One region of the Sporosarcina sp. P20a genome, then DNA from elsewhere that is predicted to be linked to it. Evidence: riboswitches for the same ligand, from Rfam matches in the RefSeq annotation. Region 1 holds a riboswitch; the other holds the start of a gene.
What was found. A riboswitch is a leader RNA that binds a small molecule or an ion and turns the genes downstream of it on or off. The one in region 1 is predicted to bind lysine.
Positions count from the first base shown of each region.

Region 2: it holds a riboswitch for lysine, as region 1 does, so the genes downstream of both, CSV72_RS12750 (Na+/H+ antiporter NhaC family protein) here and dapA (4-hydroxy-tetrahydrodipicolinate synthase) in region 1, are expected to answer to the same signal.

Region 1 covers NZ_PDYT01000010.1:31,278-39,759, reverse strand. Annotated here, with positions in the region: gene CSV72_RS10020 (tetratricopeptide repeat protein) at 1-692, opposite strand, end outside; gene grpE (nucleotide exchange factor GrpE) at 777-1,367, opposite strand; lysine riboswitch at 1,655-1,832, shown strand; gene dapA (4-hydroxy-tetrahydrodipicolinate synthase) at 1,950-2,843, shown strand; gene CSV72_RS10005 (long-chain-fatty-acid--CoA ligase) at 2,951-4,600, opposite strand; gene CSV72_RS10000 (2-phosphosulfolactate phosphatase) at 4,613-5,365, opposite strand; gene CSV72_RS09995 (phosphotransferase family protein) at 5,377-6,435, opposite strand; gene CSV72_RS09990 (TetR/AcrR family transcriptional regulator) at 6,494-7,066, opposite strand; gene CSV72_RS09985 (acyl-CoA dehydrogenase) at 7,170-8,378, opposite strand.
Region 2 covers NZ_PDYT01000018.1:18,012-26,493, forward strand. Annotated here, with positions in the region: gene CSV72_RS12740 (bifunctional metallophosphatase/5'-nucleotidase) at 1-888, shown strand, start outside; gene yunB (sporulation protein YunB) at 936-1,703, shown strand; lysine riboswitch at 1,759-1,934, shown strand; gene CSV72_RS12750 (Na+/H+ antiporter NhaC family protein) at 2,126-3,694, shown strand; gene CSV72_RS12755 (sodium-dependent transporter) at 3,853-5,373, shown strand; gene CSV72_RS16590 (methionine/alanine import family NSS transporter small subunit) at 5,374-5,511, shown strand; gene lipA (lipoyl synthase) at 5,753-6,718, shown strand; gene CSV72_RS12765 (YutD family protein) at 6,737-7,090, shown strand; gene CSV72_RS12770 (DUF86 domain-containing protein) at 7,188-7,634, shown strand; gene CSV72_RS12775 (TIGR01457 family HAD-type hydrolase) at 7,631-8,398, shown strand.

The DNA of each region.
Region 1 (8,482 bases):
ACCGGTGCTGTAGCTTTCGACTCCGTAGCAACCTCAGGCTGTGACATGAGGTTGGCAATTAACCAGATAAAGAAGACTAATAGGACGGTCGCAATACTAGCAAGCAGTACTGCCGCCTCTTTTTTCAGCTTACGCTTAACTTTAGGCTTCGGAACCGGTCGTGCGATATCCGGACGCGGAGGTTCTGCCGCCACGACACGTTTAATGGTCGGATCATCGAGCACATACATAGGTAAACCCGCCGTATAGCGAGATAATGTGCCGCTTTCATAACGTGCCAACAACACCGTTTTTATGCGATATAATTCAATCGGGATGGGCAGTTTTTCTGCCAGTTCCATCGCGTGATCTATGATTTGTAGTGCGTTTTCACCAAACCCTAGCTGAATTTCCGATATTGCGTCGTTATATTCAGCGATGATTTGCGTATACGTGTCCCAATTGTCAACTATCGTTTGCTGTAACTTAATAGCATGAAGCTCGTCGCTGTCTAGTTCCTTCAAGTAGGCTAATGCCACATGCAAATTGCCGACCTTACTCTCAAGTAATGCTTTATGCCACAAAATCTGTTTGCGGCTAACATTCAGCTTTTCCAGTTCGCGTATCGTATCCAGCGCTAATGTGTAACGCTTCTGTCGTATCTCTTGTTGCATTTGCTGTATCAGCATAGGAACGTTAGTAAATGAACTCATCGAATCACCTCCACCTACTAAACGGGCGTACGTAGTGACTCACCCATTGATCATTTGTTATGCTCGTCATAAACGTTCCCCCTTTTACGAAACCGTTTTCACTAATGCATCTTGAATGACTTGATCTTCTATTGAAAAGGCTCTGCGGAATACAGATGCCACTTTAAAACGCTCGATCCCTTGCGCTTCTTCAGCAGGTATAGTTCCCACCACTTCCATATAGCTTTCATCGAAATACTCATCGTACACCGGCAACTCTTGTATACCGATTTCTTCAAGCAAGAGCTGCGCTTGATCCATCGCTGCATCCAATTGTGCAAGTAAATCGACCGCTTCAGGATCAACGCTCTGACGTACATCTTCAAATAAAGTAAAGATCTGCACTGCGCGTTTCGCCATTTGTACGCGATCTTCAAATGCTTCATCTTGCAAACGTGTAATCGCCTCATCAACCGGCAAGATCGCTTGATTGCTTTCGAGCAACTCTTCTAGTGAGCGGAAACTCGTCGATGTAAACTGCTGAAACTGCTTCAAATCTTCTTGCGTGACAGGCTTCTCAATCGGATCCACTTCGAAATCTTCAATTGTAATTTTCTCCAACTGCAATAATTCTTTATCCAATATACGCTGTAACTCTTCCGGCCTGTTATTCGCGGACTCATGTATAGTACTCATCGAATTCCCCTTTTCAGAAAACATATGTAATGCATAAATCAAGCAAGAAAAGCCCAGTCTAAGCTTAGGCTATTATACTGATAAGATAGCACTTTTTGATGGCTAACACAATACTAGGCCGTGAATTGTCGAAGGAATGAGGCGACTTCGGTACACTTGTTGACGTATTGTTGCACGATGTGTCATCGAAAGACAAAACATTTATCTTTAAAATTTAAGGTTGCTATTTCATCAGATACCAAGTACAGTAGGGGTAATTAAACTTTCACTTATTTCGATAATTCGGAAATAAGGATAGAGGCGCAAAAACCATTAGTACACAATCAGAGAATCATGAGGTTCTATGAAGATTGTGGAAAGGGGAATTTGCCGAAGCGACGAGACACTCATGATCTCCAAGCTGATTCTGGACTGAACAAGTGCAGGATTGTCATATGGGAAACTGTATGGTGGGCTATCTCGTGCAAAGAAATAATTCATTATTTCAACGCAACAGCGAGCCCTCGTTGTTGCTTTTTGCGTTCACTTACGTATCGCCCCCACCTCTATGTTTTTTAATAAAATGATAGGATGTGGAGAATAATGAATTTCGGATCAATTATGACAGCGATGGTTACTCCGTTTGATGAAAGAGGAGACATCGATTACCCAGCAACACAAAACTTAATCAATCACTTACTAGCCAATGGAACAGACGCACTAGTCATCGCAGGTACGACAGGAGAGTCCCCTACGCTTACGGCGCAAGAGAAAGTGGAGCTATTCAAATTCACCGTGCAAACCGTTGCAGGCCGTGCACCAGTTATTGCAGGCACAGGAACGAATAGCACGAGAGAATCCATTGACTTGACGATCCAAGCAGAAGAAGCAGGCGTCGACGGAATTATGCTCGTCGTACCGTACTACAATAAGCCGTGTCAAGAAGGCTTGTACCAGCACTTCAAGACCATTGCACAAACGACTACATTGCCGATCATGCTCTACAACATCCCAGGACGCAGCGCAGTCAATATGTTGCCTGAAACGATTATCCGATTGGCGAACAACGTATCGAATATTACGTCTGTTAAAGAAGCAAGTGGTGATCTAGAAGCCGCTGCAGCGATTATTGAGCATACGGGGGATGACTTTTTTGTCTATTCAGGTGATGACGCGTCTACACTACCTATGCTAGCTATTGGCGGCACAGGCATCGTGTCGGTTTCTGCTCATATTATAGGAAATGAAATGGCAGAAATGGTACGTCACTTCAAAACGGGCAATACTAAGCAAGCCGCTACTATCTATCGCGGACTATTGCCGATCATGAAAGCGATGTTCGCTGCACCGAACCCTTCTCCGACGAAGGCTGCATTAAACTTAACAGGCGTACCAGTTGGTGGAGTTCGTTTACCAATGATTGCGTTGCCTGAAGAACAAGTAGATTCGTTGAGAGACCTTCTAGCTCTTCGCAATCAATCCGCAGTCGGTCTTTGATCGATATTTAGAAACCACTTTAAGCTGCTCCGAGACGACCGCAACATACGGTTATCTCGGAGCAGCTTTTTAATTTACTTCTATATAATATAAATCGTAGTTACCACTCACGCATCCTGCAACTGACGCCATAAGATCTTTCCACTACTCGTAGTCGGGAAACTATCGCGGAACTCGACAATTCGCGGATATTTATAACTCGCCATCTGCCCCTTCGACCATTCGATAATCTCTTCCCCAGTCACGCTTCCTTTATATTCTGAATCCAGAATAATAAGTGCTTTTACCGTTTCACCACGCACTTCGTCAGGAGACCGAACGACACACGCTTGCTGAACCGCCGGATGTTTATAAAGGATCGACTCCACTTCCGTTGGCCACACTTTAAAGCCGGCCGCATTAATCATCCGTTTAACACGGTCTACGATAAAGAAATAACCTTCTTCATCCATTCGCACGATATCGCCAGTGCGGAAGAATGTTATACCGTCTAGCATCATATGACTCGCTTTCGTTTCTTCCTCTTGATTATAGTAGCCTTTAAACATTTGAGGTGCATTGACCACTAGCTCGCCTTCTTCTTCTACACCGAGTTCTTCACCTGTTGTCGGATCAATAATACGGGCATCTACACCGAACGCTGGAATGCCTAGACATTGCAACTTAGGACGGTTCGGTGGATTGAAATGGGTATGCGACATCGTTTCGGATAAACCATAGCCTTCTACATAATCAAGACCCGTACGCTGATGCAGTTTTTCACCTACTGCGATAGGAAGCGTAGCCCCTCCGCCACCCACAATCTCCAGGGAAGAAATATCATAATCAACGAGATGAGGATTCGTGAGGAAATCGATCAGCATCGTACTAATATTGATCCAGTGACTGACTTGGAAATGCTCAATTGCTTTCATCGCATAGTCGCGATCCCATCTCGTCATAATAACCATATTACTCCCTGCCAAAATCGGATTCAGCGCACTATGCGTGAGTCCGGTAACATGGAATAAAGGCAAGCTTGTCAAGACGACCGTATCGGGACTCATTGCCATCCAATGATACGAACCGATCGTATTGGCCTGCACCGTCCGATTCGTATGAATACATCCTTTAGGCGCTCCAGTCGTTCCTGACGTATACGGAATCATTGCCATATCATCACTCTCGCCTGTGTAAACTGAAGGAGTCTGAGCCGCATCCAGCGCAGACTTCCACGAAACAGTCTTCGCTAGTACCTTAGCAGGTGCCTTTACTTCTTCAGGAATCTCAGCTAATGCTTTTTCTTCATAAATATAATCAGAATAAGCAGCAGAAATGACTGTTTGAAGTGTCGTCGCACCAATTAGCGGCTCTAGTTTCGGGTACAATTCCTGTCCAATAAACGCCAGTTGAATGTCTCCGTCTTCCACGAAAAACTGCAAATCTTTTGTCGTACTCATCGGATTAATCGCAACAACGACTGCCCGCAAGCGTAATATCGCAAATAAACTGACGAGAAATTGTGGCGAGTTTTGCATGAGCAGCAAGACACGATCCCCTTTTTTTACCTGGCATTCCTGCTCCAAATACCCAGCCATCTTCTCTGTCTCGTCCAATAATTGGCCGTACGTTGCAGATCCGCCATAAAATTCATAGGCCGTTTTATTCGGATATTTCTTCGCAGTGATCGCTAAATTATCATAAATCGTCGTTTCAGGTAATGTAAGAGATTTTGCAATACGGGGCGGCCAAAATTCAAAATGGGCTGTATGTTTCATTCGATTCACTCCTCAATTATTGAATACGCTTACACATGGATCACAGACAACTTCCTGTCCAGACAAATAAGGGGCAACGTCAAGCTCTCCTTTTTTACTAACGAAATGTAAATCTTCACCTACATCCATCCCAAGCATCGCTCTGCCTACTTGCGTTTGTGCGAGTAACGTTTCATTTTGATCTTTCTGACTGTCGTAAAACAACTTGGCACTGAGTGCACTATCCGTTAATTGAACAGCATTCTCCCCTGCCAGCTGAATCAGCTCGGATAAAAAGTACCCCGCACCGTAAAAGTCTTCTAAGCAAAATTGATTGGCAGATCCTGCACAAGTGAGCAAAATCGTTTCGTCTTCATATTCGTCATATACTTTTCTGGCGACCGCAGGGCTATTAAGCAATGAAGCAATCCACACTTTACGCGCAGCCGTGGCTTTTCGAATAGCCACTGTACCGTTAGTCGTTCTCAGTATCAACGTTTTACCCGCCACTTTCTCTTTAAGAGCTAGCGGCAATGGATAGGAAAACCCTTCTATAGGCAAACCGTTCCACTCACCCGCCATACAATACTCATCAGTCGGCAAGTTTTTCGCAATGTCACGTGCTTCCTTTTCGTCAGCTGTCGGAATCACTGACCGTGCGCCAAATGACAGACAGGCAGAAATGGTAGAAGTCGCTAATAACACATCAAAGACTACAACCGTTTTGGTCGCATCGAGCTTCGCCTCATTCAATTCTTCTTTCTTAAAAAGCAAATGGATTCTCATCCTGTCACCCCTTACTTCCTAGCGCTAATTAACGCGTACTGAATTAGATTTTCAACAAACACATTAAAGTGAGCAAAACGTTGATCTTGCGTTTGCCCCTTTTTATAGCGGTAATAAATCTGCTGGCAAATGACGGCTAGTTTGAAGTAGGCAAACGTCAAATAATAATCAATCGAACTGACATCACGTCCGCTCTTCTCTGCATAGCGCTCGATAAATTCGTCTCTTGTGAAAAACCCTTCCATCACGGTGACCGGTGGTTTGCCAAGTCCTTTTTTCAGCATCTCAGGATCATCTGCCTGAATCCAATAACTCATCGCAGCCCCCACGTCAGCAAGCGGATCGCCTACTGTCGTCATTTCCCAGTCAAACAGCCCGGTCATTTTAGAATAGTCTTCCGAAAACATCGCATTGTTTAATTTATAATCATAATGAATAATCGTAGGCTCGGCGGACTCCGGTACATTGCTCTTCAAGTACTCGGTCAATTCTTCAATATCTTTCACTTCATCCGTTTTCGCGCGTTCATAGCGCCCGATCCACCCCGCAACTTGCCGCTCCATAAAGCCTTCAGGTTTCACCATTTCCACTAACTTTGTTTTCTTATAATCCACTTGATGCAAACTAACTAGTTGGTCCACTAGCAATTCAGAAATTTTTCGTCCGAGTTCAGGTGTGTATGCCGTGTCGCTAGGGAATTCCGTGTCTAGCACGATACCATTGCGACGTTCCATAATGAAAAACGGACTTCCAACAATCTCTTCATCTTTAGAAAAAACATAAGGTTTAGGAGCCGGCTTGAAATACGGATGCAAACTCAATAAAATTTGATATTCCCGCTCCATATCATGTGCTTTCGGTGCGACCGGCCCTAGTGGCGGTCTGCGCAACACCGCTTCCCATTCTTTGATTTGCAGAAGATACGTTAAATTGGAATGCCCCGCACTGAACTGGCGAATGTGCAATTCCCCTTCTGGCGCTTCCGGAATATGGTCACGAATGAATTGTTGCAGTTTCTCTTCATTCAGTTCTTCCCCAGATCGTACGTCAATTGTTATAGCATTCTCCATAGTAAATCCTCCTTTATACTAACCGGTTGGTATGTTATAGCTAAGCTGATTTCTCAGCTTAGCGTGGAATGATTCCTTCAAGCAATAGGCTAGAAAATAGCTCAATCAATTCATCCGCGGACATCTTGCCTTTTGGATTGAACCAGTTATAACTGTAATTCGTTATGCCCAATACGCCGAATGCCACAATATCGGCACGTAAATCTTGACGGAACTCACCCGCTTCGATGCTATCCGTAATCAACTGCTCGATATTCAAACGAAACAGATCGCGTTGTGTTTCAATCGTATCGACATTCTGTTCAACTAAATGACGCATCTCACGGAAAAATACACGTCCGCTCGGCCCGTTATTCTGAATATCATGGATCAACAACGCGATAATCGCTTCCAGCTTTTCACGGCCTGATAAGTGATCCTTCTCTAAAATCGTCTGCTGGCGTTTCAGTAAATCCGAAATATACTCCAGATGAATTTCCATCAATAATTGCTCTTTACTATTGAAATAATAATAAAATGTTCCTTTTGTTACACCGATTGCTTCCACTATATCTTGAATCGATGTATCGCTAAATCCTTTTTCTTCAAACAACAACACACTCGCTTGTGTAATTTTAGCTTTCATACTCATTCCTCGACCCTCTTCATGTTATTTACCTCATACTATATCACATTTCAGCGGATCGAATCCTCACGCGGAATGAATGAAACGGTAGTCTAATCTTATCGATCACTTATCGGTATTTTTTCAATTCCAGTCTAGCAATCTGTCTCGAATGCACTTCATCCGGACCGTCCGCAATGCGTAACGTCCGAGCCGCTGCATACATATACGCGATTGGGAAGTCTTCACTAACACCCGCTCCGCCAAATGCTTGGATCGCCCGGTCAATGACACGCAATGCCATATTCGGTGCCACCACTTTAATCATGGCGATTTCTGCCTTTGCGACTTTATTGCCGACAGTATCCATCATGTATGCAGCTTTTAATGTCAACAGACGCGCCTGTTCGATATCCATGCGTGATTCCGCAATCCATTGTTGCACGACACCGTGATCGGAAATCTTCTGTCCAAACGCCTCTCGTTCACTCGTTCTCTTACACATCAATTCAAGCGAACGTTCAGCAGCACCAATCAAACGCATACAATGATGAATCCGGCCAGGACCTAGTCTACCTTGGGCAATCGCAAACCCTTTACCTTCACCCCATAGTATATTTTCTGCCGGTACACGTACGTTCGTAAAGAGAATTTCAGCATGGCCATGCGGTGCATCATCATAGCCGAACACTGGCAACATGCGTTCTACTGTCACACCTTCCGCATCCATCGGCACGAGAATCATCGATTGCTGTTCATGCTTCGCCGCGTTCGGATCACTCTTACCCATAAAGATCATCACTTTACATCGTGGATCCCCGGCACCTGAAGTCCACCATTTCCTACCGTTTATCACATACTCATCGCCATCGCGTACAATACTCGATTCAATATTCGTCGCATCACTCGACGCCACGTCTTTCTCCGTCATCGCAAATGCAGAGCGGATTTCTCCTTCAAGTAACGGTTCAAGCCATTGCTTCTTCTGCTCATCTGTACCATAACGCGCCAACACTTCCATATTGCCAGTATCCGGCGCATTGCAATTGAATATTTCCGGCGCCAAGAATGAACGCCCCATAATTTCACAAAGTGGCGCGTATTCCAGATTCGTCAATCCCGCTCCATAGCTATTGTCTGGAAGAAATAAATTCCAAAGCCCCTTCTCTTTCGCCTTTGCCTTCAATTCATCTATAATCGGCGGGATCTTATTCCAACGGTCTCCTTGCTCCTCTTGTTGCTGGCGAAACACAGCCTCATTCGGATAAATATAGTCCTCCATAAATTGCGTCACTTGCTCTTGTAACTTTACTACTTTCTCTGAATATGAAAAGTTCATAGTCTTTGACTCCCTTTCGTTTATACTAACCAGTTGGTATGTTCTGAATATTACACTTACTATACGGGATTTGGTTTGGGGTTGCAAGGGGTTTTGACGATACG
Region 2 (8,482 bases), on a different contig from region 1:
GAAATGGCACGCAGCTTGCGTCCAGAATGCGATGTCATCGTGTGTCTTTCCCATTTAGGAATCAATGAAGATCGTCTATTGGCTACGCAATGTCCGGAGATCGATGTCATTTTAGGCGCACACACGCATCATTTATTACCGAATGGTGAGTGGGTTGACGATACGCTACTTGCGGCAGCTGAAAAATTCGGTCATTATGTCGGTCATGTCCAAGTCGATGTAGACCGCATGACGGGTCAAGTCGTTCATATGAAAGCAGAAGTTTTTCCAACACAGATGATGGAAATGTCAGAAGAGGATATTGAACAAGTGAATGGCTTATTTGCCAAAGGGGAAGAGACTCTTGAAGTACCAGTGTTTTATAATCCTTCTCCGTTATCGCAGCGCCTTTCAGGAGAAAGTCCATTATCCTCGCTGTTTGGCCGTGCATTACTGACGTATCTGGATGCTGACTGTGCGTTGTTTAACGCAGGGATATTCCTCGGTAGTTTAGATAAAGGTTGGGTAACAAGAGGGGATTTACACTCTTTATTGCCGCATCCTATCAACCCATGTCTTATCCATTTGGATGGTACTGATCTGCTGACGATCTACGAGCAGTCACTTGATCCAAAGTGGACGGAACTTCCAATAAAAGGTCTAGGTTTTCGTGGTACGCTGATGGGTAGCATGATACATGAGCACTTATACCGAAACACGAACGGGCAATTATTTGCAGGAAACCGTTTGGTCGTGCCAGGTGAGATGTATACGTTGGCAACACTTGATATGTTCACGTTTGGCTTTTTCTATCCATTACTAAAAGAGGCTAAGAAAGAATACATCATGCCGGAAATGCTTCGCGATATTCTCGGTTGGTATGGAAAAAAATATTTCAATGAACGCTAGTTATGTACGCCTCCTATTTCGCATAATGTGAAGTAGGAGGCGTATTTATGCGGTTTTATACGAATCAAAAACGGCCAAAGAAACATAACTATGGCAAAATCATACTGCGCTTTGTCATCCCGGGCATTTTGGTGGGAGTGGCGATGTTTTTCTATACGGTCAACAAACAGCTAACGCCAATTTACACACAATATGCTGAAGTACAAACGCAAAAAATAGCAAGTCACGTCATCAGTCAAGCCATTAATAATCGCACCACCAGTGTTTACGATGTCAATGAAATTATCGAAAACGTCCCCGACGATACAACAGATACGGTGACGACTAAGTTTAACGCAGAAATCATTAGCCAGGTTATGTCGGAAATTCATCAACTTGTAGAAAATCATCTAGAGCGTGCAGAAGGCGGAGATTTGGATATGTTACCGCCACTCGGAGATCTCGAGTATAATCCAGATCGCATGGAAAAAGAACAAGGTATTGTGTTTTTTGTTCCAATTGGGCAAGCAGCGAATATTCCGTTGCTCGGTAACTTGGGGCCAAAAATCCCTATCCGCTTCCACGTCGTTGGAGATGTACATGCAACAGTAGAAACCGATATTCGTGAATTTGGTATCAATAATGCGTATGTGGAAGTGTATCTAATGTTACAAGTCAATGTGCAGATTATTGTACCGCTAGCAACAAGTAGGAGTGTAGTAGAGCAGAAAATACCGATTGCGATTGGCTTGATAAGAGGAAAGGTACCTCAAATTTATTCGAAAGGAGAACAAACACCAGCGCAAATTGAAGTCCCACTTGAGAAGACGGAGTAAAAGGCTATTGTGAACAATGTCGATTATTGCTACACTAGGTACAGAAGAATATCGAGACTTACGTAGAGGCTGCATTGTTTATAAGTAACTGGCGAGAGAGTGACATCTAGGACCGCGAGCGAAAGGAGGCAATGCCGAAGTTTGAGAAGGGTCAACTTCTCAAGTTGGGGTCATTTCGAAGAGGAATGACACTGTCATACAGCGATAAATGTATGGAGAGCTACAGTTGCCAATTGTACTGCGATTTATGAATTATTGCTTGATCAATTGACTGGCCGACTCCTACACGTATGCTATTGCCTGTGGAGTTGGCTTTTTTTATCGGGAAATTAAGGAATTACAGGATAGTATCAGCTTTCCACTCTTCGAAAGATCTTCTGCATTTCGATTTCATCTAGCAACTAGAAAGAGGAGGAATTACAATGATCGGAACATGGGTCTCTATTTTACCTCCTATCATCGCCATCGTGATGGTGTTAGCGACGAGGAGAGTACTATTATCATTAGGAGCAGGAATTGTTACAGCAGCTTTACTTTTAGCGAACTTTGCTCCGTTCGAGACACTAAAAGGTGTATGGAGAGCCATGACAGTTTCGTTTTGGGATGGCGGACTCAATACGTACAATATATTTATCATGCTATTTCTTTTATTACTAGGTGTCATTACGGCATTCGTCAGCCTATCGGGAGGAAGTGCCGCATTTGCACGCTGGGCAGTCACGCGTATCCGTACAAAACGTGGCGCGAAGCTGTTGACGATGGGGCTTGGGATTGCAATTTTTGTGGATGACTATTTCAATGCCTTAGCAGTTGGACAGATTGCAAGACCGATTACAGACCAGCACAAGATTTCTCGTGCGAAATTGGCGTATTTCATTGACTCTACATCGGCACCGATTTGTGTCGTGTCACCCATCTCTAGTTGGGGCGCATTCTTAATTGGACAACTTGCGCTTATTTTAGGTACGACAGCAGCGGTGAGTTATTCACCATTAACTGCATTCATTATGATGGCACCGATGAACTTCTATGTTATTGCGACATTGTCGATGGTCTTTTTCTTCGCTTGGACGAATAATGACTTCTTCGAAATGAAGAAGCATGAAGATCGTGCAACGAATGAAGGGGAACTATTTGACCAAACTAAAGAAATTCCGGGTCAACTAAAAGAAGAATTCCCTGAGCATACGCACGGAAAAGTTCGCGATTTGGTTGCACCGATCGTGACGTTGATTGCGGTAACGCTTGGTATGATGATTTTCACAGGCTATAAAGAAGCAGGCGTTTTCGATATTTGGGCTATCTTTGAAAACACTGATGTACCATTTTCTTTGGTAATTGGCGGTACTACGGCAACATTGCTAGCTATGTTGTTATATATTTTACAAATGGAAAAGAACGAAACAGCAAGTGTTTCATGGATGGGCCGTGCATTTATTAGCGGATTGAGAGCGATGATGCCTGCCATTCTCATCTTAATCTTCGCTTGGGGATTGACTGAACTAATCGCTTCCCTAGATACAGGACTCTTCCTTTCTACGATGGTAGAGCAATTAAATATTCCAGTCACTTTCCTTCCAGTATTGATCTTCGTATTAGCAGGGTTAATGGCATTCTCGACAGGTACTTCATGGGGTTCTTTCGGTATCTTGATGCCGATTGCGGGTACTATCATGGTCAATGCGGCACCTGAATTATTATTACCAGCGTTGGCGGCAGTACTTGCAGGTGCGGTATTCGGAGATCATTGTTCACCGATTTCTGATACGACCATTTTGTCTTCTACTGGAGCAGGTTGTAACCATATGGATCACGTATCTACCCAGTTGCCTTATGCGCTTGTTGCGGCAAGTGTAGCGGTAATCGGCTACATCGTTCTCGGGCTGACTGGGTCTGTCTGGATCGGTTTAGTAGCTGTTATTATTACTTTAATAGTTTTATTTACGTACTTGAGCGCTAAAGGAAAGAAACGCGCGGAACAAATAGCATAGTTTACCTTTTAGACTAAGAGTGATAATTACTTCATTCTTAGTCTAAATTTGTTTTGACATCTCGAATTGGGCTGTTTATACTAAATATACGGAACTATAATTATCAGAATAAATTGAATCATGAAAGTTTTGTAAAATAACAAAAAGAGGTGAGTTGTATGGAGAATCGTTCACAGTGGGGAACGAGAGCAGGTTTTATACTGGCTGCGGTCGGATCAGCTATAGGACTTGGAAACATTTGGCGTTTTCCTTATGTAGCCTATGAAAATGGCGGCGGCGCATTTTTTATCCCGTACTTATTTGCATTATTAACAGCTGGTATCCCGATTCTGATCATGGAATTCACAATTGGTCATAAATACCGTGGATCCGCACCTCTATCATTCTTCCGTTTAAACGGTAAGAAAGCAGAGTTCTTAGGATGGTGGGGGATTTTCGTATCGTTCGTTATCTCCACCTACTATGCCGTGATCATTGCATGGGCAATGAAATACACGATCTACTCATTTAACTTATCTTGGGGGAAAGAACCTGAAGCGTTCTTCTTCGGTGATGTTCTAAAATTGGCGGATAATCCAGGAGATGTCGGGGGAATTGTAGGGGGCGTGGCATTGCCACTACTATTCGTCTGGGTTATTTGTTATATCATTTTGATCGGTGGAGTAAAGAAAGGGATCGAATTAGCGAACAGAATATTTATTCCTATTCTATTCATACTCTTCTTATTCGTCGTCATCCGTGCAATCACACTAGATGGAGCTATGGTTGGACTGGATGCATTCTTTAAACCAGATGTCGATAAGTTACTGAACCCACGTGTATGGGTTGCAGCATATGGACATATCTTCTTTAGTTTATCGATCGCATTTGCTATCATGATTACGTATTCTAGTTATTTGCCAAAGAAATCAGATATTACGAATAACGCATTTATTACAGGTTTTGCGAACTCTTCTGTTGAGTTATTGGCGGGTATCGGAGTATTCGCAGTACTAGGATTCATGGCAACGAATTCAGGGGTGGAAGTAGCAGACGTTGCGACAGCTGGTGTAGGTTTGGCCTTCGTCGTGTTCCCTGAAATTATCAATCAAATGCCAGGATTAAATGGCCTGTTCGGCGCATTCTTCTTCCTGTCACTGACACTTGCGGGTATTACTTCACTAATATCAATTACCGAAACATATATCGCAGGTATGTCAGATAAATTCAATATTTCAAGACGTCGTTCAGTAACTATTGGCGTCGGACTCTCAGCAGTGATTTCTTTGCTATACGCTACAAATGGCGGTTTATACTTCCTAGACGTAGCGGATTACTTCATTAACCAATTCGGTATTGCAGTCATCGGTTTAGTCGAAGTCGTCTTACTAGCTTGGGTATTCCGGAAACTAGGTTTGTTCGAACAGCATGCCAACGCAGTATCGGATATTCGTCTTGGCTGGTGGTGGAAAGTATCGCTATCATTCATTACACCAGTAGTATTGGGTACGATGTTATTCTTCCTAATCAAAGACAATATCGCTGAAAACTACGAGGGATATCCAACGTCATTCTTATGGACAATAGGATGGCCAGTTGCAATTGGTGCATTTGTTATGTCGATCGTATTCACATCGCTAAAATGGAGAGACAACACAAGAATTACATCAGATTATGATGAAGATAAAGGGGGTCTATAAATGGATACAGGAATGAGCGGCTCTGCAATCCTCATGATGCTACTCGGTGTGACGATCATCTGGGGCGGTCTATTTATTAGCATCTTTTACGCTACGATCCTCAGTAAATTCAAAAAGAAATTCAAAATCGAACAGTAAACGATTTACACCTGCAACCAGAAACTTGGTTGCAGGTGTATTTTTATTGTGAATTAGTGTTTGGGAAAGTGTACAAAGTCATACGCACAATAAAACCTCCGCCACTGCAATGAAAATACAAAATCAGTCACCTTATTCTAAATTTCTACTCGCTTACCTTATTGCTTGCAATGTGTGTCAACTATAATTGAAGGTTATCTGAATTTATGTTACATTGACATGAGTAGAATCTATCAACAGAATGGAGTCGGTAGCGTTGTCATGCAAACCTGAGACAGGAAGAAAATCTGAGCATATTAGAAAGCCAGATTGGCTGAAGATTAAGCTAAACACCAACGAGAACTATACAGGTTTAAAGAAATTAATGCGCGAGAAAAACTTGAATACTGTATGTGAAGAAGCACGTTGCCCGAATATTCATGAGTGTTGGGGAGAGCGTCGTACAGCTACCTTTATGATCTTAGGTGCTGTGTGTACACGTGCATGTCGTTTCTGTGCAGTCAAAACAGGTTTACCTAATGAACTAGATACCGCTGAGCCGGAACGCGTAGCGGAATCCGTTGAATTGATGAATTTGAAACATGCTGTTGTAACTGCTGTAGCACGCGATGACTTGAAAGATGGAGGGTCGGCTATTTTCGCTGAAACCATTCGGGCGATACGTAGAAAAAATCCATTTACTTCTATTGAAGTGCTGCCTTCGGATATGGGTGGAGATATAGAAAACTTGCAACGTTTAATGGATGCAAAACCAGATATCTTAAACCATAATATTGAAACAGTACGCCGTCTAACGCCGAGAATTCGTGCGCGTGCAACATATGATCGTTCACTTGAGTTACTTCAACGTGCAAAAGACATGTATCCCGAGATCCCGACGAAGTCTTCATTAATGGTCGGACTTGGAGAAACAGTGGAAGAAATTATTGAGACAATGGATGACCTTCGTGCACACAACGTAGATATCATGACAATTGGTCAATACTTACAACCGACAAAAAAACACGCTAAAGTGGTAAAATATTATTCGCCCGATGAGTTTGGTGAATTGCGTAAAATCGCAATGACTAAAGGATTCTCTCATTGTGAGGCGGGGCCGCTTGTGCGTTCAAGCTACCACGCAGACGAGCAAGTTAATGCTTCGGCTAAAGAGAAACAGCGCCAAGGTGAAGAACTGCTGAAACTTGAAGGACAAGCGAGCAGCTAAATGGAAGTGAAGCAGAGAATGGTTATTTTAGAAAATATGCAATATGAAATCGCAGAAGAGTTTCGTGATGGGTTCGATGAAGAAGCCTTGAATGAACGCTTTAGCGAAGTACTGTTAAAGTATGACTTTATTTTAGGGGACTGGGGATATGGTCAATTACGATTAAAAGGCTTTTTCGAAGACCGTAATTCCAAATCCACATATGAAACAAAAATCAGTACCGTCCAAGATTATATTTATGAATACTGTAATTTCGGTTGCGCGTATTTCATCTTGAAAAAGATCGGAAAAGTAAAACCGGAACTAACGGAAGTGGAAGTTGTAGAAGAAGTACAACCTGAAACGGCATCTACTCCTAAAGTGGAGCAATAAAAATGAAAGCTTCGGGCAAATTTGCTCGGAGCTTTCATTCGTTCTGCAATAAATATGGTAAGATAGACGTATGAAGTATATGAGGAGGAAAAACATTATGTATTTTGTAGATCAAAATCAAATTAATAAAACGTTAGTGTATATGGAGCAGTTAATCGATATATTTGAAAAGGAAACGAACTGGCTACAAAGCGATGTAAATAAACTTGCTTTAGAGAGAATTGCACATGGCTTGATTGAAGGAATCATTGACGTAGGTAATTCTATGATTGACGGATTCATCATGCGTGATCCTGGAAGTTACGATGATATTATCGATATTCTTGAAGATGAAAAAGTCATTCAATCTGAACAAGCTATCCCATTAAAAGCATTCATTTCATTACGTCCAATGATTGTCCGCCAATTCGTGGAAGTCGATTCAGATAAAGTAGCACGATCTATCCGTGAGACACTTGATGAACTACAACAATTCCCAGGACAAGTTCGAGACTACTTGACGAATGAATTAGGTCCAGTTTCGGCGTTTCTGCCAACAGAATGATGAGACAATATAAAGCCTACTGCTTCGATTTGGACGGCACGATGTATCGTGGTAGTGAACCAATCCAAGAAGCTGTAGATTTTGTTGCAGCATGCCAAGCGCAGGGGAAGGGAACGTATTTCATTACGAATAACGCGGCTCTGACGCGTACTGCTCAACAGAAGAAACTCGCAGGTTTTGGTGTGAATACAGAAACCGACTTCATTATGAATTCAGCCACGACGCTGGCTCGTTATTGCAAACAGCATTATGAAGGTGCAAACGTCATGATGATTGGTGAAGAAGGATTGCGTGAAGCGCTGGAACTTGAAAACATCAATATTACCACAACGAATCCTGATGTCGTTTTAATGGGACTTGATCGTCAGATTACATACGATAAACTTGCGGATGCTTGTTTGGCGATACGTAACGGTGCTCATTTTTTAGGCACCAATCAAGACATCAAATTCCCGACTGAAAAGGGACTAGTACCAGCTAACGGATCTTTCCTGACGTTGATGGAAGCAGCTACAGATACAAAGCCGCTCATTGTAGGAAAGCCAGAGCCGTATATGCTGGAGTTCATTCGCCAGCAAGGGATGTACGAGAAAGAAGACATGATTCTGATTGGCGATAATTACGATACGGATATTATGGCGGGGATTCGCTATGGTATAGATACGGCGTATGTCGCAACAGGGGTCACGCCTATGGAAGAAGTGTTGGAGAAGGCGCAGCAACCAACTTATTTGCTGAATTCGCTTGCGGATTGGCTGAAGTAATATGGAGCTATCTCAGGAGCCGTAACGTTACGGATTCTTGAGATGGCTTTTTTGTTTAGGATAGCTGTAGAGACTAGGCTAGCA